2 linked regions of the Phyllobacterium zundukense genome follow. Each later gene encodes a partner of the first gene's protein in a complex. Links are inferred from orthologs where the notes say so. Each region holds a gene or a part of one and is shown in the gene's direction. Other genes may lie near its edges. The genes, in order: dapF and BLM14_RS00280.

Region 1 (14,728 bases):
GTGCTGCTCAAGATCCTGTTCCTGTCACTCGATCCCTACATGCGCGGACGCATGGATGACGCAAAATCCTACGCCGCGCCGGTCGCGGTCGGAAATGTAATGGAAGGCGGCACGGTCGCCGAAGTCATCGCGAGCAATAATGATCATTATGCGGCCGGCGACATCGTGCTCTCGCATTCCGGCTGGCAGAGCTATGCAATCTCCGACGGCAAAGGGCTGACCAGGCTCGATCCAAAGCTGGCACCGGTCTCTACTGCACTGGGTGTTCTCGGCATGCCCGGCTTTACCGCCTATGCTGGTCTCTTGACCATCGGACGGCCGCAACCCGGTGAAACGGTGGTTGTCGCAGCGGCCAGCGGTCCGGTCGGCTCGGCCGTCGGTCAGATAGCCAGGATCAAGGGAGCACGAGCAGTCGGCATTGCCGGAGGTCCGGACAAATGCGCCTTCATCAGGAATGAACTCGGATTCGATGCAGCGATCGATCACCGCGCACCCGATTTTCCAGAACAGCTGAAACAGGCCTGCCCGGGTGGCATCGATGTCTATTTCGAGAATGTCGGGGGGCCGGTCTGGGACGCGGTCTTTCCGTTGCTTAATTCCTTCGCCCGAATCCCGGTCTGCGGTCTGATTTCTCAGTATAGCGGCATCGCCCCATCAGAGACCGACCGGTTACCGGGTGTCATGCGAGCTGTTTTGACCAAGAGCCTGACAATTCGTGGTTTCATTCAGCGCGAATTCGTCGATCAGCGTCCGGCATTCCTGCAAGCCATGCCTGAATGGCTGCGCGCTGGTCAGGTCAAGTACCGCGAGGATATTGTCGATGGTCTGACAAACGCGCCGGAGGCATTCATGGGGCTCCTTGAGGGTCGCAATTTTGGCAAGCTTATCGTGCGGGTTGCCTGAAGAGGGCAAATAACGAGCAAGCGACGAGATCGCCAGTTGCAGCGCGCAGCTTTGATGCGTGCTGGCACTGGCATTTCCTTCCCTTTTCCGCCATATAAGCCCTCTACGACGATGTAATGGCAATGACAGGCTGGCGATAAGCATGGCGGCACGCGCACAATTTGCGAAGATGAACGGGCTCGGCAACGAAATCATCGTTGCCGATATGCGCGGACGTGCGGACCGGATTACGCCGGAGGCCGCCATTGCGCTAGACCGTGATCCCGCGACCAAGTTCGACCAGATCATGGCCATTCACGCACCAAAGACCAGCGGCACGGAAGCCTATATCGAGATCATCAATTCCGACGGCACGCAGGCTCAGGCTTGCGGCAATGGCATGCGCTGTGTGGTCCAGGCGCTCAGTTCCGAAACGGGCAAGCGCGAATTCACGTTCGAGACCATCGCGGGAATTCTGACCGCGCACGAACATCCCGACGGCCAGATATCCGTCGATATGGGCAAGCCGCGCTTCGACTGGCAGGATATCCCACTGGCTGAACCGTTTCACGACACGCGCAGGATCGAACTGCAGATCGGCCCCATCGACGCGCCGGTATTGCATTCGCCCTCCGTTGCCAGCATGGGCAATCCGCATGCGATCTTCTGGGTCGACCAGGATGTCTGGACCTATGACCTCGAACGGTTCGGCCCGCTGCTCGAAAACCATCCGATCTTTCCGGAGCGCGCCAATATTTCAGTCGCACATGTAACCAGCCGCCACGCCATCACACTGCGCACCTGGGAACGCGGCGCTGGTCTGACCCGCGCCTGCGGCTCGGCCGCCTGTGCTGCCGCGGTTTCTGCCGTGCGCACTGGCCGTACCGAGCGCACCGTTACGGTAACCGTTCCAGGTGGCCCTCTGCTTATCGAATGGCTCGAAAACGATCACGTGATGATGACCGGCCCGGCCGAGTGGGAGTTTTCAGGCGCCCTCGACCCGCAGACCGGTGCATGGCAGCGCGACGAAACGGCACCTTCGCAGGGAGCCGCCTGATGGCTGTCGACGTCGTCACCTTTGGCTGTCGGCTCAACACCTATGAGTCCGAGGTGATGAAGCGTGAAGCCGATGCGGCCGGGCTCGGTACGCTGGAAAATGGTGCGATCATCTTCAATACGTGTGCCGTCACCAGCGAAGCGGTGCGCCAGGCAAGGCAGGCGATCCGCAAGGCGCGCCGCGACAACCCGGAAGCGCGCATCATCGTTACGGGTTGCGCGGCCCAGACAGGCGCGGATGATTTCGCCGCTATGGATGAGGTTGACCTTGTACTTGGCAACGAGGAAAAGCTGAAATCCAATTCCTACCGCATGCTGCCGGATTTCGGTGTCAACCAGTTCGAGAAGGTGCGCGTCAACGATATCATGGAGGTGCGAGAGACCGCGTCACACATGGTCGACGCGATCGAAGGCCGAGCCCGCGCCTTTGTTCAGGTGCAAAATGGCTGCGACCATCGCTGTACCTTCTGCATCATTCCCTATGGACGCGGCAATTCCCGCTCGGTCCCGATGGGCGGGGTAGTTGAACAGGTCAAGCGGCTCGTCGGCAATGGCTATAATGAGGTAGTTCTGACAGGCGTGGACATGACCAGCTACGGTCCTGACCTGCCGGGAAACCTTCGCCTCGGCAAGCTGGTCAAGACTGTCCTCAAAGAAGTGACGGATTTGCAGCGCCTGCGCCTCTCCTCCATCGATTCAATCGAAGCTGACGAAGATCTGATGGAGGCGCTGGCGACTGAAAAGCGGCTGATGCCGCATCTGCATCTGTCGCTGCAGTCAGGCGACAACATGATCCTGAAGCGCATGAAACGGCGCCATTTGCGCGAAAATTCCATCGAATTTTGCGAAAATGTGCGCCGGATTCGCCCCGATATCGTCCTTGGGGCGGATATTATCGCGGGTTTTCCGACCGAAACGGACGAGATGTTCGAGAATTCGATCCGGATCGTCGAGGAATGCGGACTGACGCATCTCCACGTTTTCCCGTTCAGTCCGCGCGAAGGTACACCTGCTGCGCGTATGCCGCCGGTTAACCGCCGGATCGTCAAGGCACGTGCTGCAAGGCTGCGGGCTGCGGGCGATGCCGCCTATCTCAGCCATCTGCATGGCCTTGTCGGCACTCGCCAAAAAATACTCATCGAACGCGAAGGCCTTGGCCGCACGGAAGGTTTTACTCTCGTCGGTATTGACGGTGGGACGCCGGGCCAACTCATCGAGTGCACGATCAACGGTCATGACAGTGACAAGCTGTTGGCCATTGATAGTGGCAATGATAGCAATCGGCGCGCAGCGTAAACTTAATCAGCAAAGCAGTTTTCATGGCTCTGGGTTTCATCAAGAAGATTTTCTCCTTTGGCAAGAAGGAGGTCGAAGGGGTTCCGGTCGAAGAGACCCCGACCGTGCCGGGGGCGTCTCCGACAGTCGAACAGGTCTACGAGGATACGGCGGCACAAGAGGCACTACCGGTTGCGGCTGAAACTGCACCTGTTGCAGCGGAATCGGTCGAAAGCCAAGCGGCTTACGCCGAGCCCGAAGCTGTCGTCGATGAACCGGCGCCGGAACCGGAAATTCTGCCGGAAATCGAACCTGTCATCGTTGAGCAGGTCGAAATCGCGATTGCTCCGCTCGAAGATCCGGTCACAGCAAAGATCGAAGCGGCACCCTTACCTGAAGCAGTCGGAGAGCCTGATGAAGCCGCCATTGCGGCTCTCGAAACTGTTCCAGAAATAGAGGCTGCAGCGGAAGAACCATCCGGGGCTGCGGCAGAACTCCTTGAACCGCCGATGGGCGAGCGAGTGATTGAACCGGTAGCAATACCAGCGCCGGAAATTCCAGCGGCTGAAATTGCGGTGTCGATTGAACCTGCTCCCGTGCCGGTGAAGCCCTCGTCGTCAAAGGTGACGGTCAGCAGAACGGTCGAGGAAAAGCAAGCCGACGAACCACTTCCCGTTGAGCCGGAAAAGCGGCTTACCTGGTTCGAGCGCTTGCGCAAGGGCCTGTTCCGTTCCTCGCAACAGCTCGGTGATTCCATCGGCAGCATATTCACCAAGCGCAAGCTCGATGAAGACACGCTGCAGGATCTCGAAGATGTTCTGATCCAGGCCGATCTTGGCATGGAAACGGCTATCCGCATCACCGATGCCCTTAGCGCCACGCGCTATGGCAAGGATATCAGCACGGAAGAAGTCCGTACCATCATGGCGTCGGAAATCGAAAAAGTGCTCGGCCCGGTCGCCAAGCCGCTGGAGCTTGATCTCTCGCACAAGCCGCACGTCATTCTCGTCGTTGGCGTCAACGGCACCGGCAAGACCACGACAATCGGCAAGCTTGCGGCCAAACTTACCGCGGGCGGCCTGAATGTCATGCTTGCCGCGGGCGATACGTTCCGTGCCGCCGCCATCGAGCAATTGCATATCTGGGGCAAGCGTACAGGCGCTCCGGTCGTCTCGTCGAAACTTGGCGCCGATGCAGCAGGACTTGCCTTTGACGCCTGGAAACAGGCAAAGGAAGCGGGAAGCGATGTTCTGATCATCGACACCGCCGGCCGCCTGCAGAACAGGGCGGAATTGATGGAAGAACTGGCGAAGATCGTTCGTGTGCTTGGCAAGAACGATCCGGAGGCACCGCACACGGTGCTGCAGACGCTCGACGCCACCACCGGTCAGAATGCGCTGAATCAGGTCGAGATCTTCAGGAATATCGCCGGCGTCAATGGTCTGGTCATGACCAAGCTTGACGGCACGGCACGGGGTGGCATTCTTGTCGCCATCTCGGCCAAACACAAACTGCCTGTTTATTTCATTGGCGTGGGCGAACAGGTCGAAGACCTTGAGCCGTTTGCCGCGAGAGATTTTGCCAAAGCCATTGCGGGAGTTGCATGATGGAAGAATCCGTATTCGAACGTGATCCGTCCGATCCGGCACATAAGGAAGTCAATCCCCTGCTGAAACTGGCTTTGGAACTGGGCCCCCTCATGGTCTTCTTCTTCGCCAATGCGCGCGGCGAATGGCTGATCGAACGTTTTCCAGTATTGGCCAATATAGGTGAGCCGATCTTCATCGCGACAGCCCTGTTCATGGCTGCGACGGCGATAGCACTGAGCGTATCGTGGATCTTGATCCGCAGCCTGCCGATCATGCCGCTGATTTCCGGTATTGTCGTTCTGGTTTTCGGTGCCCTGACGCTCTGGCTGCACAATGACACCTTCATCAAGATGAAGCCGACCATCGTCAACACGCTGTTCGGCGTCATTCTGCTTGGCGGGCTTTACTTCGGCAAATCGCTGCTCGGCTATGTGTTCGACAGTGCCTTCAAGCTGAATGCCGAAGGCTGGCGCAAGCTGACCATGCGCTGGGGTATTTTCTTCCTGTTCCTCGCCGTGCTGAATGAAGTCATCTGGCGCAGTTTCTCAACGGATTTTTGGGTAGCCTTCAAGGTCTGGGGCACCATGCCGATCACCCTGCTTTTTACCTTTGCGCAGATGCCACTGGTGATGAAATATTCCCTTGAACAAGAGACACCCGAAAAAGCGGCAAGCAAAGACAAGTAAATCCGCCAAACGGCCATAATTTCCACCCGATCGCGACGAAATCCCGCCGCGATCTGCGCTCAAGAATCGCGGCAACAGCAACGAATTCAGAAAGCGCGCTCCATGAAAACGGCTCTCATCGTGATGACCCTGATGGGTTGCGACTGCGATGCGAAAATCTGCGAATATATCAAGACCGCAGATGCCGGCTGGACCAGCATCGAGCGTTGCCGCGCTGATCTCGAAAGCCAGATTCGCCAGAACACCAAGGCCGATTACCCGCTGATTACCGCGACCTGCACGGTAAAAGCTGCACCGGGAACAGCGGTAGCCAGCCGGTCCTTTACAGTTCCGGCGCCCGCCGCCGACCGGCCGATCGAGACGTTGGCGCTCGGAACACCTATTGACGCGCCGGTTACGGTCGCAACGAAGACGACATTCGGCTATCGGATGATCACCGTCCCGCTCACCCACGCCTATGACAGCACAGCGACGGCCGCAACCCGCGCGGCTGGTTGGGTGAGGCACTACGCCATGCTGGAAAACTGAGAGAACTGTTACTTCTTTAGAGCGGTTTCCACAGCCGGCATCAGATCATCGCGGATCGACTGTTCGGTGAAGGGCCCGACATGCTTGTAGGCGACGATGCCGTCCCGACCGATCAGGAAGGTTTCCGGCACGCCGTAGACGCCCCATTCGATCGCGGCACGGCCATTCGTGTCTGCACCGATCATCGCATAGGGATTGCCGAGCTCATCCAGAAAACGCAAGGCGTTTTCGGTCTTGTCCTTGTAATTCAATCCGGCCAGACGAATCCGCTTGTCTTCGGCAAGCTGCATCAGCAACGGATGCTCCACCCGGCACGGCACGCACCAGGAACCAAAGACGTTGACGAGGGTGACCTGTCCCTTGAAGCTTGCAGGATCAAGGCCGGGAACCGGCTGTCCATTCTTTTGCAAGCCGCTGACGGCAGGCAGGACAAGGTTTGGTGCGGGCTTTCCGATAAGAGCCGAGGGGATGACGGATTCATCCCGGCCGGATGCAAGCTGGAAAGCGAAAATCGCCGCGAGAGCGACGAAGAGAATAAGCGGCAAGAAGACGAACAATGAGCTGCGCTTCGCCGGGATCTTGTCCACCTGATCCTGTTCCGTCACGATGCGCTGTCCATCTTCGTCTCGGACCTGCGCCGCACACCGCGCGATTCAAGTTCCAGCAACGCCCGGCGCTGGATACGCTGATCCATGAAAATCCACCCAATCAGGCCGGCCAGCACAATGAGCGCGGCGCTATATGAGGCAAGGACAAACCCGGTATGGCTCATCATTGTTCCGTCCTCCGTTCCGCGCTACGCGCCGCGACACGGCGCATGGCGATAACCCGGCGGCGCCAGATTTCATTGCGCATCGCCATGATATGTAATGTGAAAAACAGCAGCGTAAAGCCTATTGCCATCACCAGCAGTGGCCAGAGCAATGACGGATCGATGGTCGAGCCACCCATGCGGAAAACCGATGCGGGCTGGTGCAAGGTGTTCCACCAGTCAACGGAAAACTTGATGATCGGAATATTGATGAAGCCGACCAGCGTGAGGATGGCGGTGGCTTTCGCCGATTTCGCTGGATCGTCCATGGCGCGTGTGAGTGCGATGATCCCGAGATACATAAGGAACAGCACGAAAACCGAGGTGAGACGCGCATCCCACACCCACCATGTGCCCCACATGGGCTTGCCCCAGAGCGAGCCGGTGATCAGGGCGAGCGCTGTGAACACCGCGCCTATGGGGGCAGCAGCCTTGGCGGACACATCCGCCAATGGATGACGCCAGACCAGTGTGCCGAGCGCCGCGATGGACATGATCGTGTAGCACATCATGGACAACCAGGCGAAAGGCACATGGATGAACATGATCTTGACGGTCGAGCCCTGCTGATAATCGTCGGGCGCCTGCATCGACATCCAGAAGCCAACGGCAAGTACGATAATCGTCAATCCGCCGAGCCAGGGTAGTACAGCGCCGGCAAGGCTCAGGAACCTTGTCGGGTTTGCCAGGTCGATCCATCGTCCGGTCTTGGAAACTGCATCACTCATCATGTTCTCTTAGCTTTCCGGGGCCCTTTTCGCAATTCACCTCTCTGTCAGTCTGCCGAGGATTTCAACGCCGCTGCCGCCGCCAGCGGTCCGAGAACCGCAAAGAACAGCGTAATCGCAGCAAGAATAAGGAAAGGTGCCAGAAATGGTGCCGGGTCTTCAACTGCGCCATAGGACGCAGACACACCGAAAATCAGTACCGGTATGGTCAGCGGCAGGATGATTACCGAAACCAGAAGGCCGCCTCGGGGCAGCGAAACCGCGACGGCTGCCCCCACCGCACCGATCAACGTGATTGCGGGAGTACCGACCAGCAGCGTCAGCGTGGTCGCACCAATCGCGGCCGGTTCCATATTCATGAACAGGCCGAGCAGGGGCGATGCGACCACCAGCGGCAGCACGCTCACGGTCCAGTGCGCCAGGCATTTCACCAGCACGGTGAGCGCCAGCATGTGCCGCTCCTGCGCCATGATCAGCAGATCGAGCGAACCATCGTCGCGGTCTGCCTGAAACAACCGGTCGAGACCGAGCAGAGTTGCCAGCAGGGCGCCGATCCACAGCATCGCAGCGCCGATACGGGCGAGCAGCTTTAAGTCAGGCCCGACACCGAAGGGAACAACGGCGATAACCGCGAGGAAGAAGAGGATGCCGACCAGCGCGCCGCCGCCGGCACGCAACCCCAACCGGATTTCGCGCAGGAACAAGGCCCCCATTATACCATCGTCCCTAATGACAGTTCTCTTGAACCTTCGAGCCCGAGCGGCAGATGCGTTGCGGCGACAATGATCCCGCCCCCTTTGAGATGCGCTTGCATCAATCCGGCGAATTGCAATTCCGATGCCTTGTCCAATCCTGCCGTCGGCTCGTCCAGCAGCCACACCGGGCGATCGCTGAGTAGCAGGCGGGCAATGCTCGCTCGGCGTTTTTGCCCGGTGGAGAGATAGCCGAACGGCAGGTGGCCTATATCGCCAAGACTGACACGTTCGAGTGCTTCGGCAATGGAGTACTGGCCCGTCCCGTTGAACGACTGCCAGAAGCGCAGATTTTCATCGATGGTCAAGACAGGTTTCATGGCATTGAGGTGGCCGAGATAATGCGAGGCTGCCACAAGACCCTCAAACGCAACCGGCGCATCATCGAGCCGAAGCTTGCCTTCTGCCTGTAGCAGCAGCCCGGCGATGATTCGCAGCAGCGTGGATTTACCCGCTCCGTTGGGCCCGGTGACAAGCAGGGCTTCACTGGCGGAAACAGCGAAATCAAGGCCGGAAAACAACCGTTCTCCACCCCTTTCCCCGCCCAAGTTTTCCGCGATTAGTCGCATCAATGGCCCGCTTCTTATATGTCCCCGAATACCACGCGATCATTTCGACGCAGCATGCATTTTTGACCAATGTCGGTCTGGCACAGATCGACGAAAAACTCTATATAGCTGTGAACCATGCCAGCGGTCGGTGTGGAAACCATTTTTGGCCGATCTCGATATGGGTGCCGTTTTTGGACACCTGTTGCGGGACGGACAGCGGAAATGACTGCACCCGCACCTTAGCGCGTCCTTGAAACGCGGCAAAGGCGTTCGTCCCGGGTTTAGGCCTCAGCATAAGGACGAACGCAAAATGTCTCAGATTGACAGTTTCAAATGCCGTAAAACCCTCACCGTGGGGGACAAGGAATATGTCTATTACAGTTTGACCGAAGCCGAAAAGAACGGCCTGGAAGGCATTTCCCAGCTTCCATTTTCCATGAAGGTGCTCCTCGAAAACCTGCTTCGCTTTGAAGACAACCGCTCGGTTTTCAAGAAGGACATTGAAAACGTTGCCAAATGGCTTGTCGACCGCGGCAGTGCCGGTGCAGAAATCGCCTATCGTCCGGCGCGCGTCCTAATGCAGGACTTTACCGGTGTTCCCGCAGTCGTGGATCTTGCAGCGATGCGCGACGCCATGGTCAATCTCGGCGGTGACCCTGAGAAGATCAACCCGCTCGTCCCGGTCGATCTCGTCATCGACCATTCCGTTATCGTCGATGAATTTGGCAATCCGCAGGCGTTCAAGCGCAATGTCGATCTCGAATATGAACGCAATGGCGAGCGTTACCGCTTCCTGAAGTGGGGCCAGCAGGCCTTCAAGAATTTCCGCGTCGTGCCGCCCGGCACAGGCATCTGCCACCAGGTCAATCTCGAATATCTGGCGCAAGCCGTCTGGACCAAGGAAGAAGACGGCGTAACCGTCGCCTATCCGGACACCTGCGTCGGCACCGACTCGCACACCACAATGGTCAATGGTCTGGGTGTTCTGGGCTGGGGCGTTGGCGGTATCGAAGCTGAAGCCTCCATGCTCGGCCAGCCTGTTTCCATGCTTCTGCCGGAAGTCATCGGTTTCCGCCTGACCGGCAAGGTCAAGGAAGGCGTGACGGCGACCGATCTGGTTCTCACGGTTGTGCAGATGCTGCGCAAGAAGGGCGTCGTGGGCAAGTTCGTCGAATTCTTCGGCCCCGGTCTCGAAAGCATGACACTGGCTGACCGCGCCACCATTGGCAATATGGGCCCGGAATATGGCGCGACCTGCGGCTTCTTCCCGATCGACCGCGAAACCATCAACTACATGCACATGTCCGGCCGCGACGAAGACCGTCTCGCCCTTGTCGAGGCCTATTCGAAGGCGCAGGGCATGTGGCGTGAACCAAATTCAGCCGATCCGGTATTCACCGACACGCTGGAACTGGATCTCGGTACCGTCGTTCCGTCCATGGCCGGACCGAAGCGTCCGGAAGGCCGTATTGCTCTTGAGGGCATTGCATCGGGCTTCCATGAATCGCTGCAGAAGGAATACAAGAAGACCACGCAGCTCGATGCCCGCTATGTTGTCGAAGGCGAGGACTACGATCTTGGCCATGGCGACGTTGCCATCGCCGCCATTACCTCCTGCACCAACACCTCGAACCCAAGCGTTCTAATTGCGGCCGGCCTTCTTGCCCGCAATGCCGCTGCCAAGGGCCTGAAGTCCAAGCCCTGGGTAAAAACATCGCTTGCGCCTGGCTCGCAGGTTGTCGCCGCCTATCTCGAGAATGCCGGGCTGCAGAAGGAACTCGACAAGCTCGGCTTCAATCTCGTCGGCTTTGGCTGCACCACCTGCATCGGCAATTCCGGCCCGCTGCCGGCGCCGATCTCCAAGACCATCAATGACAAGGGCCTGATCGCTGCGGCTGTCCTTTCCGGCAACCGCAACTTCGAAGGCCGCGTGTCGCCCGACGTGCAGGCAAACTACCTGGCTTCGCCGCCGCTCGTCGTCGCCTATGCGCTGGCTGGTACCGTCACAAAAGACCTGACCACCGAGCCGCTCGGTGAAGATCAGAGCGGCAACCCGGTATTCCTCAAGGATATCTGGCCGTCTTCGCATGAAATCCAGGAATTCATTACCAAGAACGTCACTCGCAAACTGTTTTCAGCCAAATATGCGGACGTGTTCAAGGGCGATGAAAACTGGCAGGCGGTCAAGGTGCCGGCGGGTCAGACCTATGCCTGGGACGACCAGTCGACCTATGTGCAGAACCCGCCGTATTTCGTTGGCATGGGCAAGACCCCCGGCAAGGTCAATGATATCAAGGGAGCCCGCATCCTTGGCCTGTTCGGCGACAAGATCACCACAGACCACATCTCCCCGGCCGGTTCGATCAAGGCTGCTTCGCCGGCCGGCAAGTACCTCACGGATCACGGCGTCGCTCCACTGGACTTCAACCAGTACGGCACGCGTCGCGGCAATCACGAAGTGATGATGCGAGGCACCTTCGCCAATATCCGCATTCGCAACCACATGCTCGGCGAGAACGGCCGTGAAGGCGGCTACACGTTCCACTATCCCTCCAAGGAAGAGATGCCGATCTATGATGCGGCCATGCAATACCGCGCCGAGAACGTCCCGCTGGTGATCTTCGCCGGTGTGGAATACGGCAACGGCTCGTCACGCGACTGGGCGGCCAAGGGCACCAACCTGCTGGGTGTTCGCGCTGTGATTGCCCAGTCCTTCGAACGTATCCACCGTTCGAACCTGGTCGGCATGGGTATCGTGCCATTCGTTCTCGAAGACGGCACAAGTTGGCAATCGCTTGGCCTGAAGGGCGACGAAATCGTCTCCATCGAAGGTCTGGCCGCGATCCAGCCGCGCCAGAAGACATTTGCCACGGTGACCTACGCCGATGGCAGCGTCAAACAGGTGCCGCTGATCTGCCGCATCGATACGATCGATGAACTGGAGTACCTGAAGAACGGCGGCATTTTGCAGTACGTTCTGCGCGATCTCGCTGCCTGATCGATCGGAATCATGAAAATAAAAGGCCGCCGGGCAACCGGCGGCCTTTTGATTGGGTTGGAGAGAACAAACGTGATCGAATTCACCTCAAAGTGACTTCCTCTTGAAACGTCCGGCTCCTATCAATCATCTCGCAATCATTTTATCTGACAACAAGCCCATTCAAATTGGGAAGTGAATACAACCTGTGCCTTTGCCTGTTCTATCCAGACGTATTTTGATCGGTGCTCCGCTTCTGGCGGCAGCTGCCTATGTGCTGCCGGTCTGTGCGGAGAACGTTGGCAAAAAGCCTGATGGTGTTGTCGAACTTTACACGTCCCAGGGTTGCGGTTCCTGCCCGCCAGCAGATGCGGTGCTGAAAGAGCTCGCGACCGAAGGGAAGGTTGTCGCCCTCGCATTTCACGTGGACTATTGGGATTATCGCGGCTGGACGGACAATCTTGCATTGCCGGAAAACACCGACCGGCAGAACGCCTATCGCACGGCGCTGCGCCTGAACGGCGTTTACACTCCCCAGGTAATCCTGAACGGCCGCGAACATATGAATGGGCAGGATGGCCAAAAGATTCGCAGGCGCATTGCAGAAACGCGCGGCACACCGACCGGCCTGACCGTCCCGGTTTCGATCGAGAAGACCGCGCCTGACCGGCTGCTGATAGATATTGGCCCCGGTTCCGGCGCGACAAATCCTGTTCGAGTTCTGCTCGCCTATTTTAACCGGGAAACCATCGTTGAAATTCCCGACGGCGAGAATGTCGGGCGCAAGGTGAGTTACGCCAACAGCGTGCGGGCGATGGAAACAGTCGGCATGTGGGACGGCAAGCCCCAGAAAATTGAAATTCCGCTGAGTGAACTCGCCAGTAAAAAAGCGACCGGATGCGCAGTTTTGCTGCAGGAAATGCTCGGCGAAGGCAAACCCGGTCCCATCATTGGGGCGTCCATCATGGCGGCGAAACCCTGATAGAACCGGCTCCCAAACAAAAACAGGCCGGATAAATCCGGCCTGAGGTATTGGGGCATGTTGTCATATATAGGGAGACTAATTGGTTCGGACCCAAACAACCCGTTGGGCGGGGGGCTTGGGGTATCGGATTGCTCGAGAGCGAACCGTCTCAGACAACATGACAACGATGTTGGGTTTCGAATCGGGCGGCAATGCGAACAGATAATGGCGAGAATGTGTCAGACCATCACCATTGGAATCAAGCCGTATTGCTTCGTGAGAATGATCAAAAAACAGTTTGCAAAGCCAATAATTGGCATCCGCACGATCATTCCGGTCTTGTAAATACATGCGGAACAGGTCACCTTTATGTCATCCAGGTGTCACACGACAAATTTAAGGGCGGTTGATTGATGGACAGCAATGCGGGTGGCGATGAATCGCAACAGCAGGCGAAACTTATCTCTCTAGTGCGCACCAGTGATCCGCCCATTACCTTCAATCGGCGTGAGCTTGATCAAATCCTTCGCATATACGGCTTTATGGTCTCCGCGGGCGAGTGGCGCGATTATGCCATCGATCACCTGATGGATCGCGCCGTCTTTTCGATTTTTCGGCGGGCCAGCGAAGTGCCGATGTTTCGGGTCGAGAAAAACCCCAGACTGGCCCGCAAACAGGGGGCCTATAGCGTCATCGCCGCCAGCGGCCTCATTCTCAAACGCGGCCATGAACTCGATCGCGTACTCAGGGTCTTTGACAAAAGCTTGAGTATCGTCCGGGGATAGGCGTTACGCTCTTAGTGGGGGCTTGCCGGGCAGCGTCTCGGCGCCGCCATTCATGTCGAGTTGCATCAACGCCGTATCCAGCCAACGGCCATGCTTGAAGCCCGAACCTCTTATGGTGCCACAAAACGAGAAGCCGGCGCTGGTGTGCAGCCGTACCGACGCGGAGGCTTCGTGACCATCGCCAATGACTGCGATGAGCTGGCGAAAACCGAGAGCAGTACAATCCTTGATCAGTCGCTGCAGAAGCAATTTGCCAAGTCCGCGGCCTTTGGCTTCGGGCGCGACATAGATCGAATCTTCCACGGACCACCAATAGGCAGGGCGTGTACGGAAGTAGTTGGCATAGGCATACCCGAACACCGATCCTCCGTACTCCGCCACAACATACGGAAAACCGTCTGCGGTAATGGCATGAAACCGCCGGACCATTTCGTCAAAGTCAGGCGGATCAATTTCATAAGTCGCCGTTCCATGGAGAACGGCATCACGATAAATCTCGGTGATGGCGGCAAGATCGGCAGGACGCGCCGAGCGGATTTCTATTGGAGACATGGGCTTCGCAGCAAAGGTCAATCTTGACAGCTTCATGCACTTCTTTGCCAACAATTTGAAGAGGCCCAGACATAAACTTTGCCTGCGGCATCGTTTGGTGAACGAGGCACCAAAGAAAAGGGCAGCGTTTCCGCTGCCCTGATCTTCAATTCATGTTCGGGTGGTTATTCGCGGTTGCCCAGGAACTGCAGCAGGAACATGAACATGTTGATGAAGTCGAGATAGAGACGCAGCGCGCCCATGATTGCCTTGCGGCCATAGGTGTCCGCAGCATCGCCTTCGTAGTACATTTCCTTGATATTCTGCGTGTCATACGCGGTAAGGCCAGCGAAGACCAGAACGCCGATGGCCGAGATCGCGAACTGCAACGCACTGGATGCAAGGAAGATATTGACCACGGAAGCCAGGATGATGCCGATCAGACCCATGAACAGGAACGAGCCCATTCCGGAGAGATCACGCTTAGTGGTATAGCCATAAAGCGAGAGCGCGCCAAACGATGCCGCCGTGATGAAGAATGTCTGCACGATGCTTCCGGACGTATAGACCAGGAAGATCGAGGACAGCGACGCACCAACAAGGGCTGCATAAA
Region 2 (14,653 bases), 3.8 Mb from region 1 along the record:
AGGGCATGGTCGGGTGGCAGCACCATATCCTCGCCGGAAAGTTCGATCTGTGCGGGATCATAAATGGCATAGGGCTCCACTTGCTTGGCGATCAGATCGACCAAGCCAATACCGCTCCACTCACGATCGGAAAGCAATGTATGGGCTTCGGAAATCGCGCGTAAGCGTCCTGAGAACGCCTCCATGAACTCCGCGGGATCCGATGTGCGATTTAGCGTCTGTCTTGCCAGCGATTGCAACATCGCCAGTGTATTCTTTACCCGGTGATTCAACTCTCGCAGCAGAAGCCGCGTTTTCTCGGCTGCATTCTTGGTGTCGGTTATATCGATATTCACACCAACCGCGACAACCGGCTTCCCCGCCGCATCCCGCTCGAAAATGCGTCCGCGGCCAAGAAGCCATCGACCTGATGAAGCTGCGCGAAACTCACCGACATAATCTTGATTATGTACAAGCGCCCGGATGAAGGCAGATTTCATCCTGGGGAAGTCGTCTGCGTGCATTGCGCGAAATACGTCTTCGCCAGTCATGGGTTCGTCGTCGCGCAAACCCAACATGGAATAGGCCATCCTGTTACCTGTGAATATTCCTGTGCGCAAATCCCAAACCCAACTGCCGACATTGCCCACTTCAAGCGCCATCGCGCTGCGATCTTCGTCCAGATGCAGTGTTGCAATCGCATCAGCACCCAGGCGGGAATCTCGTTTAAGCTCGATGAGAGATCCTGCAAGTTTGGCCGATTGCACAAGCTGCTTCTGCTGCATCAGGCCGAATTCAAGTCTCGGCTCATCCGACATCACACTCAACGCGCCTATGCATTCACCCGAAACACAAATCGGCGCGACGGCGACAAATCGTATCTTTGGTGAATGGGTAACCGCATCGATTTCAGCAAAACGAACATCTTCAGCGGCATTGAGGACGACCAGACAATTCGGCTCAGGAGCAATGAGTGAACTCGCCTCGATTATCCAGATGTTCGCGGCACCAAGGCCACCAGTGCGAGATAATACCCGGCTCTGCCTATCATGGACCAGCGAGATTTGCGCGCCACCTGTACCAGACATGGAGAGTGCCAGTTCCGTCAAACTGCTCAGGTCACTGTCTTGCTGGACCTCAAGCGTTCTCAACGTCGAAAGAACATCGCGACGAGACGCTCCTGATAAATATTCGAACGTGTTTTCTGAAATGTCCCTTGCTCTCATATCTACGCGACGTCCCTCAATGAGGCGCCCTATACTCAAAATCGAAACGCTTTCCCCATCAACGCAACCATTTCGGCTTTGTTCCTTGTGGGGAACAATTAATCGGCAGCTTCGTTTCTGTTCAGCGACCAAAGGAGACCGACATGCAGGAACCCAACGACATTCTTTCCGACGAAAGTCTGAGCAGAATTCAAAAGATTGCCAAACTGGAAGAACTCTTGAGCGAAGCTCGGGGCCTGCAACGCGCGGCCACGGAAGGCGGCATGGATCCGAACGATGGCGTGACTAGGAATTTGCGCGATATCGAATTGGCTCTTGATCAATTGAACGCCGCGACACCTGAGACAGGCGCAGCGACGCTCTGACTGAACTGATTATTCATCGACTTCTGCATCGTCTGGGGGCTCTACCTCAGTGAGCGACGGGAAATCGAGGGTCACTATCGTGCCGCCACCGGGATTGGCAGAATAGGTGGCCGATCCGCCGAACTGTTGACAAAGCTGATTGACAATGAGCGACCCCAGACCGGGTGACTGCCTGTGCGGCCTTTTCGGAATGCCAACACCGGTATCTGCAATCTTCAATCGCAATATGCCATCATCGCCGTGCCAGAGATTGATTCTTATTTCTCCTGATCTCCTGCCCGGAAATGCATGTTTTATGGCATTCATCGTCAATTCTCCGATGATAATTCCAAGTGTCGTTGCGTCGCGAGAGCTGAGGTTGATTGGCGCAAGGTCGGCTTGAATACTGATATCGCGATCATGGACGTTAGCTTCTTTGATGTCTGCGATAACATCAGGCAAATACTCATCCGCTCGCACTGTTTCGTGATCCGCTCCAAGCCGCAAGCGCCTATGAGCGGACGATATTGTTTGGATTCGGTCGCGAGCCGCTCCAAGTGCACCGCGGATTTCCTCGGAGGACACGTCGCGCATCTGGATACCGAGCAGTGACGATACCGTCGCAAGCGAATTTCCGATGCGGTGATCCGAGTCCTGCAGCAATGCTTCCACACGCGCTCTTTCCCGCTTTGCGACAAGCATGGCCTTTTCCAATTCCGCCGTCCGGCTCTGCACCATGTTTTCAAGAAGGGATTTTTCGGAAAGCAGGGCTGACTGACCTTCCGTCAGCCTGCGGACATAGCGGCTCGTGCGGCTTGCAAGAATGAAAGCCAGGATGAGCGCGCCGCCAAGCGATGAAAGCGATGCGATTGTGAGCCAGCTTCTCATCCCGTCCATTGCAATATTTCGCTCGATTAGCCTTCGATCTTCTTCACCAAGGAAACCGTCGATAGTCTTGGTGATCTCATCAAGCTGGCCAATGCCGAAACTCGGTCCAAGAGAAGCCAGAGCCTCGGCGTCCTTGCCTGTAAGGGCAAACGAAACCGCCGTCTCAACCGTTGCTTGCTTTTCCTTCACCATGTCCCGGATTTTGGTTACCATGGCCTGCTGGCGCAGGTTGTCCCTGGTCATTTCCGCAAGGGTATTGAGATTCTCGTCCAGCCGTGCCGCCGAATTCCGGTAAAGATCGAGAAATTCCGCATTCTTGGTCAGGAGGAATCCGCGCTGGTTGCTGTGAGCCTCATTCACGAAAGCCAGCAAACTATAGGCCTGTTCGCGTACCTTGTAGGTGGCGACGACATCATGGATCTGATTGTTAAAACTGCGGGCGAGAATAATGGTCGAGCCAGCCGCACCAATGATCAGGCCGAGCGATAGCATAATCGCCAATCCCCTCAACGGCCTTTGGGAAAAATTCAGAACAAGTTTGCGCCACCAAAGCAAAAAATATTCCTTCCAATCCATGAACGGCCCATACCCATTCAGAGGTTCGCGACTGCCCGAAGCAACGGATCGTTTATTGAACATCCTTTGTTTCGGGTCGCTAACCATTCAAATATACGGTCGAGGCGTAGCCGGCAGACCTTGCCATCCCGATATATCCATCAGTATTTGTTCATCAAGAACTTCGCACCCCCGGTCAAGCCAGCGGAGCGCGCCTCGGCTTGCGAGTTTTTTCAACGTCTTGTTGGTGTGAACGATCGACAGGCCAAGCGTATCCGCCACATGCTGTTGCGTTACCGGTACCGTCAACTTGCCGCTTTTGACCATTCCCACTGATTGGGCGCGTTGAAAAATAAAGGCAAAGAGATAAGCTGCCCGTTCCAGCGCAGTGCGTCTGCCCACGCTCAACAGAATTTCGTCAAGCATCTGCTCCTCGCGGGAGGCAAGCCAGGTAATGTCATAGCCAAGGGCGGGGAAATTGCGAAACAGATTTGCCAGGTTGTCGCGCTGGAACATGCAAAGGATCATCGGCGACAACGCCTCGATAGAATGCTGCATTTTTTTCATCACAGACCCTTGCAACCCGATGAGGTCCCCGGGCAAGACATAGTTGAGAATTTGCCGACGGCCGTCATCCAGTGTCTTGTAACGAAAGCCCCAGCCAGAGAGCACTGTAAACAGGTGCGCGCTGTTGGCGCCTTCCACGAGAACAGTGGTACCGGTATCCGCAACAAGTTCCCCCATCTTGAAGCTGGAAAGGAAAGACACTTCGTCTTTCTCGTGCCGCTGGAAGTGCGAAAAATCCTGCAATGGACATTTTTCGCAGGGAAACTGCCGTGCCGCTGCTGTCGTTTTCATCCTAGCTGCTCAGTTGATCATTGTGCGACACGCTATCATGTCACTTGCAATTTGCTTCAGATTTCTTTGCGATTGATATGTCTTAGTTAAATGACACAATGACACGGGTGCGCGCATAGGTGTTTCTTTGGTCGTGAACGCGGCCTTGGGAGTATCACCTATGGAATTGACCGGCCTGCGGTTACTGGCCCTGGAAGATGAATACCTGATCGGGCTGGAACTGGAACGCATCGCCGAGGAGTGCGGGGCGAAATCCATTCATCTGGTCTCGGCCATAGATGAGCTCACCATCTGGATCGACAGCAAAGCTGAGTGCGACATTGCAATCCTTGAGGTTCAGGCACGCCGCGTTTCCTCCTTGCCGCTAGCCTCGATTTTGCAGCAGCGCGGCGTCCCTATCGTGTTTGCCACTGCTTATGACCAGCAAAGGGATGGCGTTGACGGATTTACCGGCACACCGGTCGTTGTGAAACCTTACGGAAAAAACGAGATAATGAAGGCAGTGACTTCCATCCTGGGCTCCAGCGAGCCAACTAGGGTCAGGCAAACTTGTTTGATGTAACCTGTGTCGCTATTGAATCAGGGCCATAGTCGACTTCGCCCTGTACCTCGAGCAGTTCCTGCAAGCGCGTCCTGGCACGGCTCACGCGGCTCTTAATCGTTCCAACTGCGCATTCGCAAATTTCAGCCGCCTCTTCATAGGAAAAGCCCGAAGCTCCAACAAGAATTATCGCTTCACGCTGGTCATCGGGAAGCTTTTCAAGGGCTTTGCGGAAATCCTGAAGGTCAAGCGCCCCATATTGCGCTGGGTGAACGGAAAGCTGTTCGGTAAAGATACCATCCGAATCCTGAACTTCGCGCCCGCGCTTGCGCATCTGGCTGTAAAATTCATTGCGAAGGATGGTGAACAGCCAGGCCTTGATATTTGTACCGGGTTCAAATGAATCCTGCTTGGCCCAGGCCTTCATGATCGTGTCTTGGACGAGGTCGTCCGCCCGGTCCGGATTACCGACAAGCGAAACCGCAAACGCCCGCAACTTGGGCAGAGACGCAATCAGGCTTTTCTTGAAATCGCTCGATTCATGTACCATTCGGCGGCCTGTTTATTTGGATGATTGTGCATGATTGCGTTCAGCCTCATCAAGCTTCTCCAGAAGATCCAGAAAACGAGCCGGAATTTCCTCCTCCTGTACCGATGCAAAAAGCGCGCGTAGCTTCAAACCAATTTCTGTCTCCGCATTCTTGATGTCGCGGCGACGGACACGCCCCCTTTCGGGAGCGGCAAGGGAGTTCTTTTTGGCGTTCATCATCTAATCTTTGCTGGTGGTTCGTCGCTGCGTTGTTCATGAATTTACGGCCGGGGCACATTAATGACGACAATACCTGACCAAAGGAAAAGTTCCGTTACGGGGAACTTTTTTTTTGCGAATGTGTTCTGGTTGTGAACTCTTTCGTCATCTTGATACCCCCATCGATAACAGGGAACTCGCCATAATGTCATTGTCCACCAGGATAGCCCCACATCTGCCCTATCTTCGCCGTTTCGCCCGCGCCATCACTGGCTCCCAGTCTTCGGGCGATGCCTATGTAGCGGCAACACTGGAAATCCTTATTACGGATGTTTCCCTCTTCCCCAAGACAGCATCGGATAGGGTGAGCATTTATAGATTGCTGATTCAGCACTTCAACTCCGTCAATGTTCGCCCCCTCGAACTAAAATCGGAGTTCGGCTGGGAAAAACACGCAGCTGCCAACCTGACGGCCATCGCGCCCAAGGCCCGTCAGGCCTTTTTGCTGATCAGCCTCGAAGGCTTCAGCCAGGCAGAGACGATGGAAATCCTCGATGTCACGGAGAGCGAACTTTATGAACTTCTCGACGAGGCATCCGTCGGCATTTCGAAGCAGATTGCCACCGATATTCTGATCATCGAAGACGAACCACTGATCGCCATGGATATCGAGCACATGGTCGAAAGTCTCGGGCACCGCGTGGTCGGCATTGCCCGAACCCGCAACGAAGCGTTGAAAATCTATTCCGCCACCCGCCCAAGCATGATCCTTGCCGATATCCAATTGGCAGATGGAAGTTCCGGCATCGATGCGGTGAACAACATACTTAGCCAGGACTCAATACCTGTCATCTTCATCACAGCCTTTCCCGAACGCTTGCTGACAGGCGAAAGACCAGAACCCACATTCCTCGTCACGAAACCCTTCAATCCGGATATGGTCAAGGCTTTGATCACACAGGCCTTGTTCTTCAAGGAAAACAGCAAGGCAAAGGTGTAAGCAACAAGCATCACTTCCGTCGGGTGAGGGAACAAAACGGCGCTCCATCCGTTTCGAATCTGACAGAACAGGGAGATGATAAATGCTTTACTACGCTGTAATTTTTCTGATCATAGCACTTGTTGCAGGCGCTTTGGGATTTGGTGGTATCGCCGGTGCGTCGGCAGGTATCGCGCAAATTATATTCTATGTGTTCCTGGCACTGTTGCTGATCTCGCTTATCGCTAGCATCATTCGCCGGGCATAAATGCCTGCTATCGGAATAAAAACCGCCAGCCCTGCGCTGGCGGTTTTTGTTTCCTGCACTTCAAGCTCGGAGAAACCGAACTTGGGATTGCGGCAAATTATATTTTCGTAGTAGGTGACCATGACACGAAGCGCGAGGCCCAAAGTGTTCTGGCGAAATTTCAGCAGTGCCTTGCTCGACGGCCCAGCGATCAATTGGACCTCCCTCGCCCGGCGGGCACCTCGGGCCATCATTGCCTATGTCGCAATCCTCATCGCCCTGCGTCTTAGCCTTTCACCCTTTATGGAAATTGACGAAGCGCAATTTGTCGGCGAAGTGGGATTTGCCTGGAATTATGGCAACTCCCATCCGCCCCTCTACAACTGGCTGGTCCGTCTGGCGCTGGAACTTACCGGATGGAACTGGGTTCTCGCTGTAGCTTTGGTAAGGCTTTCCTTACTTGGACTTTATCATTGGCTTTGTTTCGACTCGGCACGCCGACTTGGAGGTGGCCGCGCCGGCATTCTGGCGTTGGCTGCTTCGGCGCTTCTGCCTCAAATTGTCTGGATGTCGATCCAAACCACGGCCCATACGATTCTGGTTATTGTCGCATCGGTTGGTATCATCCATTCCCTTGCCTTGATGCGGTCCGGCAAGGGCATTGGTGCCTATGTCTGGTTCGGTATCTGGACTGCTGTTGGCGCTTTGGCCAAGTATAATTTTTTCATTTTCCTGACCAGTTTTTTGATTGCGGCGTGGATGACAAAAAGCATCCGCCGGCAGCTGTTTCGCCGGCCCATCTGGATTTCGATCGCGATCTTTGTGGCCGCCTTCACCCCCGTGGTCATTGCGTCCCTTAACGCTCCATTGGCAGCTACGGCCGGCAGGATGGCCAAGCTCAGCAACGCAATTGGTTACCTCGAATCCCTTGATCTGCCGCACCTCGGAATTGACGGGCTTCTCAGTCTTCTGATTTCGACTTTCCTCTGGTCGGGACCGGCAGTCATCGTCTTTCTTATTGGCCAGGTAAGAGACCATCCGCGTCCTGCACCAGATGGCGACGCCGATGTTCGCAAGGTTCTTTTGCGCACGGTACTCATAGGTCTCGCCGCCTTCGCCGTGCTTGTTTTTGCGGCCGACTACCATTCCGTCGCCGAGCGCTACATGGCGCCGATCCTCGCACCCACAGCTATCCTGATTGCACTGTACCTGCCGCAGATTCTCGGCGCACGAAACCTGTTGGCTATATCTGGCGCGCTCTATCTGGTTGCTCCGGTTGCCGTAGCAGGCATTGCGCTCTTTGGCACTGAACGGTTCAATTTTCCGTTTGATGCGGTCAGCTTGGCCATTCGCGCCCAGAACCCCTCTCCCGCAAGGATTGTCTCCAATCGCCAGGACGATGCAGCGAATGTAGCTGCCCTGCTCCATTGGCCGCCTGAGCGGGGCGGCGCACAGGATATTGTTCTCGTCTGGCAGGGAGGCGATGCACCTGGCGACAATGCCCTGTCGCACCTGCCCGAGGATGCAGAGCCGATCGGACCGGTGACGCGGGTTACCGCGCCAACAAGAAACCAAAGCGGCAAGCTCAGAACCTTCAGCTTCCAGCGTTATTCATCTCAACTACCCTTACCGGATCAGAGTAGCGGCGGATAAGCCAGAACACGCCAACCGTATCCAGGAATGCGACGACAGCACGATCAAAGAAACCGTACTTCGACACACCTGCAAGGCGCGGTCGATCTTCTACATCGACTTCGATCACCGGAAGACCGGCCCGGCGCGACAAGGCCGGAAGAAAGCGGTGCATATTGTCAAAATAGGGGAGGCTCTGCGCTACACTGGCAGGCAGTATTTTGAAACCACACCCGGCATCCCTGCAATCATCTTTCAGCAATCGCCTGCGGACGAAATTGGCAAATTTCGATGTCAGCAATTTCACTGCACCATCATTGCGTCGCTTTCTTATACCCGCGAAAAGCGCCGGCTTTGAGCTCTGGACCCGTGGCCACAAACGAACAATATCCACCGGGTCGTTCTGCCCGTCACCGTCCAGCGTTGCGATCCACTGCCCGTTTGCCGCTTGAAAGCCGCTGACAAGCGCCCGCGACTTGCCGGTACGTTTTTCATGGCGGAGCACGCGAACATGGTTGCCGCCATTCATCGCCTCCTCGGCAGATTCATCTGTGGAACCATCGTCGACGACAATGATTTCATAGGTCGGCCCGGAAACCAGGGCTGAATTGATTTCCTTGACGAGGGAGCCGATATTTCCAGATTCGTTGTGGACAGGAATTACGATTGTCAGATCGGGCATATTCAGAACCATTGTGAGCCGGTGAATCACTTGCGAATTGCGCTTGGCCGGTCTGTATTCACTATAGTGCAAGAAGATAGGTGGACAGCAATTTTACGCAAGAGTACGGTCGCGCCGCAATTCCGCCATGCCGATCGATACAAAAATGAATGGCTTTCGACCCGGCTGGTTTATGGTTAATGCTTCATTAATCGAACTTTTCTTAAAGTCGGGATCAAACCATTCCTATGCTCCGGTCCGGCAATGAAATTTGAGGCACACAAGGCAATTTTGGATTCAGGTAAACACGCCCTCTCATGTGTCGTTGTCCTGACGCTTGCCCTTGTCTGTGCATCCCCGGCCCGGGCACAAGAAATGGTGCAGCCGCCGAACCAGCAACTTGCCCCGGAATCCCTGGACGCGAAGCGGGCGCAAACGCTCAAGGAGCTTGAAGATCTAACGGGCCAGATATCCCTGTCGTCAGAACGTGTAGCCACGCTCGACAACGAAATTGCCGCCCTGAAAAAGGATCAAACGTCAATTACTGCAGCGCTCATCCAGTCTGCCAAGACGGAGAAGAAGCTGAGCGAGGACATTGCCAGCTTCAGTGAAAAACTGACTGGCCTCCGCGAGCAGGAAGACGGGATCAAGAATTCGCTGAAAGAGCGGCGGGGCGCACTCGCCGAGGTGCTGGCTGCGTTGCAGCGCATGGGCTTGAACCCGCCGCCTGCTCTTCTCGTTCGTCCTGATGACGCCCTCGCCTCGGTCAGAAGCGCGGTTCTGCTCGGCGCCGTGGTCCCTGAAATGCGCCAGCAGACGGAGGTCCTGATAGCCGACCTTGAGGAATTGACCCGGATTAGAACCTCGATCTCCGAAGAACGGGGCCGCCTGACTGCAGCACTGTCGAGCCAGGCAGAGGAGAAGAAACGCCTTGATCTTCTCCTGACCGAAAAACAGAAACTGCAGACAACATCGGAAGGAACGCGGCAGGCAGAACAGCAACGCGCCGAAGATCTGGCCAAACGAGCCACTTCGCTCCGCGATCTCATTGCGTCCATGGAACAGGACATGCAGGAAGTCAAACGAGCCGCCGATGCCGCCAGTGCCCAGGAACAGCAGAAACTGGCAGCGAGTCAGCAACGTGCTGACGATTTTGCCTCCAACCAGGACCGGCTTTCGGCGCAGGTTAATTTCGCGTCGCTGAAGGGCCATCTTTCCATGCCAGCTGTGGGCAAACTGGTGAAGCATTTCGGCGATGACGACGGATTGGGCGGCGCCGTGCAGGGTGATACACTGGAAACGCCTGCCGGTGCGACAATTACGTCACCGACAGATGCAGTTGTCCTTTATGCTGGCGCATTCCGGTCCTATGGACAGCTCTTGATCCTTGATGCCGGGAACGGATATCATGTTGTTTTGGCAGGGATGAAAAAGATCAATGTCTCCCAGAATCAGTTTGTATTGGCGGGAGAGCCGGTCGGTGTGATGAACGAGCAACTTATTGCCAGTACCGCACCTGTTCCGATGGGAAATGGAGCTCCAATGCTTTACATTGAGTTCCGAAAGGATACAAAACCTGTTAATCCCGCTCCCTGGTGGGCGGCACGGCTTGCTGGAAGGACCGCAAATGATACGTAGGTTATCGCTTCTTATGGCTGGAGCACTGCTGGGTGCGACGGCAATGGTCGTTGTGCAGGGTGCTCTGCCCACAACCGCTGCAGAAGCTGCGGGCACCGACACCTATAAACAGCTATCAATTTTTGGTGATATTTTCGAGCGCGTTCGCGCCCAGTATGTCACGCCGCCGGATGACAAGAAGCTGGTCGAAAGCGCCATCAACGGCATGCTGACCTCGCTTGATCCCCATTCGTCGTACATGAACGCCGAACAGGCTCAGGACATGCGCGTCCAGACCAAGGGCGAGTTTGGTGGCCTCGGCATCGAAGTCACCATGGAAAACGAGCTGGTGAAAGTCATCGCTCCAATCGAAGATACTCCCGCATCCAAGGCCGGTGTACTCGCCGGCGACTACATTTCACAGATCGACGGCACCGAAGTGCGCGGCCTGACCCTGACAGACGCCGTCGACAAGATGCGCGGTGAGGTCAACACGCCGATCGAACTGACGCTCATTCGTCAGGGTGCCGACAAGCCAATCAAGCTGACCATCGTCCGTGATGTGGTCAAGGTCAAAGCCGTCAAGTACCGGGTTGAAAATGACGTCGGCTATGTCCGCGTTATTTCGTTCACCGAACAGACATTCGACGACCTGCAGAAGGCAATCAAGGATATTGAGAGCAAGATCCCCGATGACAAGCTGAAGGGCTTCGTCCTCGACCTGCGCCTCAATCCGGGTGGTCTGCTCGATCAGGCAGTTGCCGTTTCCGATGCTTTCCTCGACAAGGGCGAGGTTGTGTCGACGCGCGGTCGCGATCCGCAGGACATTACCCGCTTCGATGCTCGCGCAGGAGATCTGACCAATGGCAAGCCATTGATCGTTCTGATCAATGGCGGCTCGGCGAGTGCTTCGGAAATCGTGGCAGGTGCGCTGCAGGATCATCGCCGTGGCACAGTCCTTGGTACCCGCTCATTCGGCAAGGGTTCGGTGCAGACGATCATTCCGCTGGGTGAAAACGGCGCGCTGCGTCTGACGACAGCGCTGTATTACACGCCTGCCGGCAAGTCCATCCAGGGCAAGGGCATCGTACCGGATATCGCAGTCGAGCAACCATTGCCAGATGAGCTCAAGGGACAGGATATTACCCGCGGTGAATCGGATCTGAAGGGCCATATCAAGGGCGCTCAGGAAGATGCGGAAGGTTCTGGCTCCATCGCTTACGTGCCACCGGATCTGAAGGATGATCTTCAGCTCATTCAGGCTTTGAAGCTTCTGCGCGGCGAGCAGGCGAATGCAGCCTTTCCGCCGGACCCCAAAAAGGGTGTACCTAACTGACATGCACAAGGGGATCAGACTTTCACATTTTAGTCTGGTCCCCTTGGCTTATCGGCCTTTTGAATACCCATCCTTCATCTCTCCCCGCATCGGCCAGAACGCGTGAATTCCGATATTAACCGGCCGCTGGGGCAAAACAGCCAAAGGCCCAGCAAGAAAACTGACAAAAAGACGGCAATCCGCTGGCTTCTGCCTTCCGCGGCTGTTCTCGGCATTGTCGGTCTGGCTTCGCTTATCGCCTTCACCAGTCACCAGGGTTTTCGCCGCCCCGTTCCCGAGGCGCCGAAGCCGCAGGTCGCCGACGTTCCCCCAGCGGCACCTAAAGCCGAAGCCGCATCCGGACCGGCAGGTGATACCAGCAGCTCGCCCGGAAACATCGCTGCTCCCCAAGGCGGCCCCAAGATCATCGTTGTCGGCGACCCGACGAAACGCGCGCAGGATCCCCGCACCGCGCATCTGCCAGAGCAGGATATGCTCGAGCAGAGCCCGCAAGGGCCGCTACCGGTCGTCGCGCCTGACGGACGTCGCCCCCTCGACGTCTATGCCCGTCCCTGGTCCGGCGCACGCGGTGCCCGCGTTGCCATCGTCATAGGCGGACTCGGCCTGTCACAGACTGGCTCACAACAGGCAATTCGGGCGCTTCCGGCGGAGATAACCCTGGCTTTCTCGCCGGAAGGCAACAGCCTCGGCCGCTGGATGCAGGCGGCTCGCCAGGACGGCCATGAAATCCTCATGCAGATTCCGCTGGAGCCGTACGACTATCCACGCGTCAATCCAGGCCGCAACACGCTGACCGTCGATGCGCCGCCGGCAGCGACGCTGGAAAATCTGCACAGGGCCATGGGTCGCATCACGAATTACACCGGCGTGATGAATTATATGGGAGCCCGTTTTACCGCTGACGCCAACGCAATGACGCCTGTTATCCAGGATCTTTCCAAACGCGGCCTGCTTTATCTCGACGATGGTACCTCCGCGCGCAGCCAGGCCGATGCTATTGCTGCGCAGCAGGGCACGCCATTTGCCGCCGCCGATGTGCTGATCGATTCCACACAGAATCGCGGCGCAATCCTGAAGAAACTTGACGAGCTGGAGCGCATAGCCCGCGCCAAGGGTACGGCAATAGCAACGGGCTCCGCTTTCGAGGTCACAGTGGAAGCAGTCACTTCCTGGGTTAATGAAGCCAAGGCCAGAGGCATCGAGATTGTGCCCGTGTCCGCCCTTGTACGTGACCCCGAAAGAGGTTAGCACCGGCGCAGCCAGCGATTTGGAGCATCTACATGAGCAAAAACACCAAGCCTGCCGATCCGCAAACCCTGCCCTATCGGCCCTGTGTTGGCATCATGGTGCTTAACCAGGAGGGTCTTGTCTGGGCCGGTCATCGCATCGTCATTCAGAATGACGAAATGGATGGAGCGACGCAGCTCTGGCAGATGCCGCAAGGCGGTATCGACAAAGGTGAGGATCCTGAACCTGCAGCGCTGCGCGAACTCTATGAGGAGACCGGTATGAAGACCGTCACTCTTCTCGCGGAAGCGCCAAACTGGATAAATTACGACCTGCCACCCCACCTTGTCGGCTTGGCATTGAAGGGTAAGTATCGCGGCCAAACCCAAAAGTGGTTTGCCTATCGCTTCGAGGGCGACGAAAGCGAGATCGCGATAAACCCGCCGCCCGGTGGACATACAGCCGAGTTCGACCGGTGGGCCTGGAAGCCCATGTCGCAACTTCCTGATCTTATCGTGCCCTTCAAGCGCAGGGTCTACGAAGAAGTCGTCGCTGCTTTCCAGCATTTATCGGGCTGAATCCGGCAATAAAAAAGCGGGCCCAAAGCCCGCTTTAATAATAAAATCGATTCTGATCTCAAGCAGCCTTGATGGCTTCCTCAAGTGTCGTCAGTTGGCCGAGAAGATCTTCTGCCTTGGCCCGGTCTTCGCGAGTTGTCGCGTCTTCAAAGTCTTCCTTGGCGTCCTGTATGCGGCGCTGCAATTCATCAGCCTTTATATCGGTGACGTGTACCGCCGATTCCGCGAGGAGCGTGCAGCCATCCGGCGTCACATCGACGAAACCACCGAATACGACGTAGCTGTCCGGCTTGCCGTCAGGCGTCTTCACGGTGACAACACCCGGCTTCACGGTTGCCATCAGCGGTGCATGGTGCGCCATGACCGTCATGTAACCTTCCGTACCCGGAACCACGACTTCAATGACCTGTTCCGAGAGGAGTAGGCGCTCTGGTGACACGAGTTCGAACTGGAAGGCTTCTGCCATGATATTCACTCAATCCTAAAGGTCTTGACCAAGGTGGACATGGCGGGCCGTAGCCCGCTTGTCGTCTTAAGATCAGGCAGCCTCTGCTGCCAGACGCTGTGCCTTTTCAATCGCTTCGTCGATCGAACCGACCATGTAGAACGCTGCTTCCGGCAGGTGATCATAGTCACCGTTGCAAAGACCCTTGAAGCCCTTGATGGTGTCCGCAAGATCAACCAGCTTGCCCGGTGAACCGGTGAAGATTTCAGCAACGAAGAACGGCTGCGACAGGAAGCGTTCGATCTTGCGGGCGCGAGCGACCGCGATCTTGTCTTCTTCCGAAAGCTCGTCCATGCCGAGGATGGCGATGATGTCCTGAAGCGACTTGTAGCGCTGCAGGATCGACTGAACCTGACGGGCTGTCTGGTAATGCTCGTCGCCAACGATCAGCGGATCGAGCATGCGCGATGTCGAGTCGAGCGGATCAACAGCCGGATAAATACCCTTTTCAGAGATCGCGCGGTTGAGAACCGTCGTCGCATCAAGATGCGCGAAGGAGGTCGCAGGTGCCGGGTCGGTCAAATCGTCGGCGGGCACGTAAATGGCCTGAACCGAGGTGATCGAACCCTTGTGCGTCGTGGTGATGCGTTCCTGCATCTGACCCATGTCGGTTGCCAGCGTTGGCTGATAACCCACGGCGGACGGGATACGTCCAAGCAGAGCGGACACTTCGGAACCGGCCTGCGTGAAGCGGAAGATGTTGTCCACGAAGAACAGAACGTCCTGGCCCTG

Evidence for each region.
Region 2: the proteins of dapF (region 1) and BLM14_RS00280 are in contact, whole or in part, in a solved structure (PDB 5YGU), measured with the Escherichia coli proteins. The link is inferred for Phyllobacterium zundukense from one-to-one orthologs.

The regions. Positions count from the first base shown.
Region 1 is NZ_CP017940.1:3,879,595-3,894,322, reverse strand. The notes cover bases 1-2,992. They hold dapF (diaminopimelate epimerase), read left to right. Parts: upstream 1-1,045; coding sequence 1,046-1,939; downstream 1,940-2,992. Other genes in these bases: mtaB (tRNA (N(6)-L-threonylcarbamoyladenosine(37)-C(2))-methylthiotransferase MtaB), read left to right, coding at 1,939-2,992; BLM14_RS19460 (NADP-dependent oxidoreductase), read left to right, coding at 1-903. In the rest of the region: more of mtaB, read left to right, coding at 2,993-3,234; signal recognition particle-docking protein FtsY, read left to right, coding at 3,258-4,820; BLM14_RS19440 (septation protein A), read left to right, coding at 4,820-5,488; BLM14_RS19435 (hypothetical protein), read left to right, coding at 5,591-6,016; BLM14_RS19430 (DsbE family thiol:disulfide interchange protein), read right to left, coding at 6,025-6,621; heme exporter protein CcmD, read right to left, coding at 6,618-6,791; BLM14_RS19420 (heme ABC transporter permease), read right to left, coding at 6,788-7,558; heme exporter protein CcmB, read right to left, coding at 7,603-8,268; heme ABC exporter ATP-binding protein CcmA, read right to left, coding at 8,268-8,876; aconitate hydratase AcnA, read left to right, coding at 9,169-11,856; BLM14_RS19400 (DUF1223 domain-containing protein), read left to right, coding at 12,092-12,817; BLM14_RS19390 (DUF2794 domain-containing protein), read left to right, coding at 13,210-13,584; BLM14_RS19385 (GNAT family N-acetyltransferase), read right to left, coding at 13,588-14,136; BLM14_RS19380 (Bax inhibitor-1/YccA family protein), read right to left, coding at 14,301-14,728. UniProt on the Escherichia coli protein: Involved in the succinylase branch of the L-lysine biosynthesis and in the biosynthesis of the pentapeptide incorporated in the peptidoglycan moiety. Catalyzes the stereoinversion of LL-2,6-diaminopimelate (L,L-DAP) to meso-diaminopimelate (meso-DAP).
Region 2 is NZ_CP017940.1:61,463-76,115, reverse strand. What follows is about bases 11,737-14,653. They hold BLM14_RS00280 (RNA pyrophosphohydrolase), read left to right. Parts: upstream 11,737-12,891; coding sequence 12,892-13,416; downstream 13,417-14,653. Other genes in these bases: atpD (F0F1 ATP synthase subunit beta), read right to left, coding at 13,955-14,653; BLM14_RS00275 (F0F1 ATP synthase subunit epsilon), read right to left, coding at 13,475-13,882; BLM14_RS00285 (divergent polysaccharide deacetylase family protein), read left to right, coding at 11,737-12,859. Also shown: BLM14_RS00350 (HWE histidine kinase domain-containing protein), read right to left, coding at 1-1,067; BLM14_RS00345 (hypothetical protein), read left to right, coding at 1,349-1,570; BLM14_RS00340 (sensor histidine kinase), read right to left, coding at 1,580-2,929; BLM14_RS00335 (Crp/Fnr family transcriptional regulator), read right to left, coding at 3,101-3,850; BLM14_RS00330 (response regulator), read left to right, coding at 4,011-4,412; BLM14_RS00325 (RNA polymerase sigma factor), read right to left, coding at 4,390-4,941; BLM14_RS00320 (NepR family anti-sigma factor), read right to left, coding at 4,954-5,157; BLM14_RS00315 (response regulator), read left to right, coding at 5,345-6,139; BLM14_RS00310 (DUF1328 domain-containing protein), read left to right, coding at 6,222-6,386; BLM14_RS00305 (ArnT family glycosyltransferase), read left to right, coding at 6,531-8,018; BLM14_RS00300 (glycosyltransferase family 2 protein), read right to left, coding at 7,960-8,679; BLM14_RS00295 (murein hydrolase activator EnvC family protein), read left to right, coding at 9,034-10,296; BLM14_RS00290 (S41 family peptidase), read left to right, coding at 10,286-11,611; more of BLM14_RS00285, read left to right, coding at 11,714-11,736. UniProt on the Escherichia coli protein: Master regulator of 5'-end-dependent mRNA decay.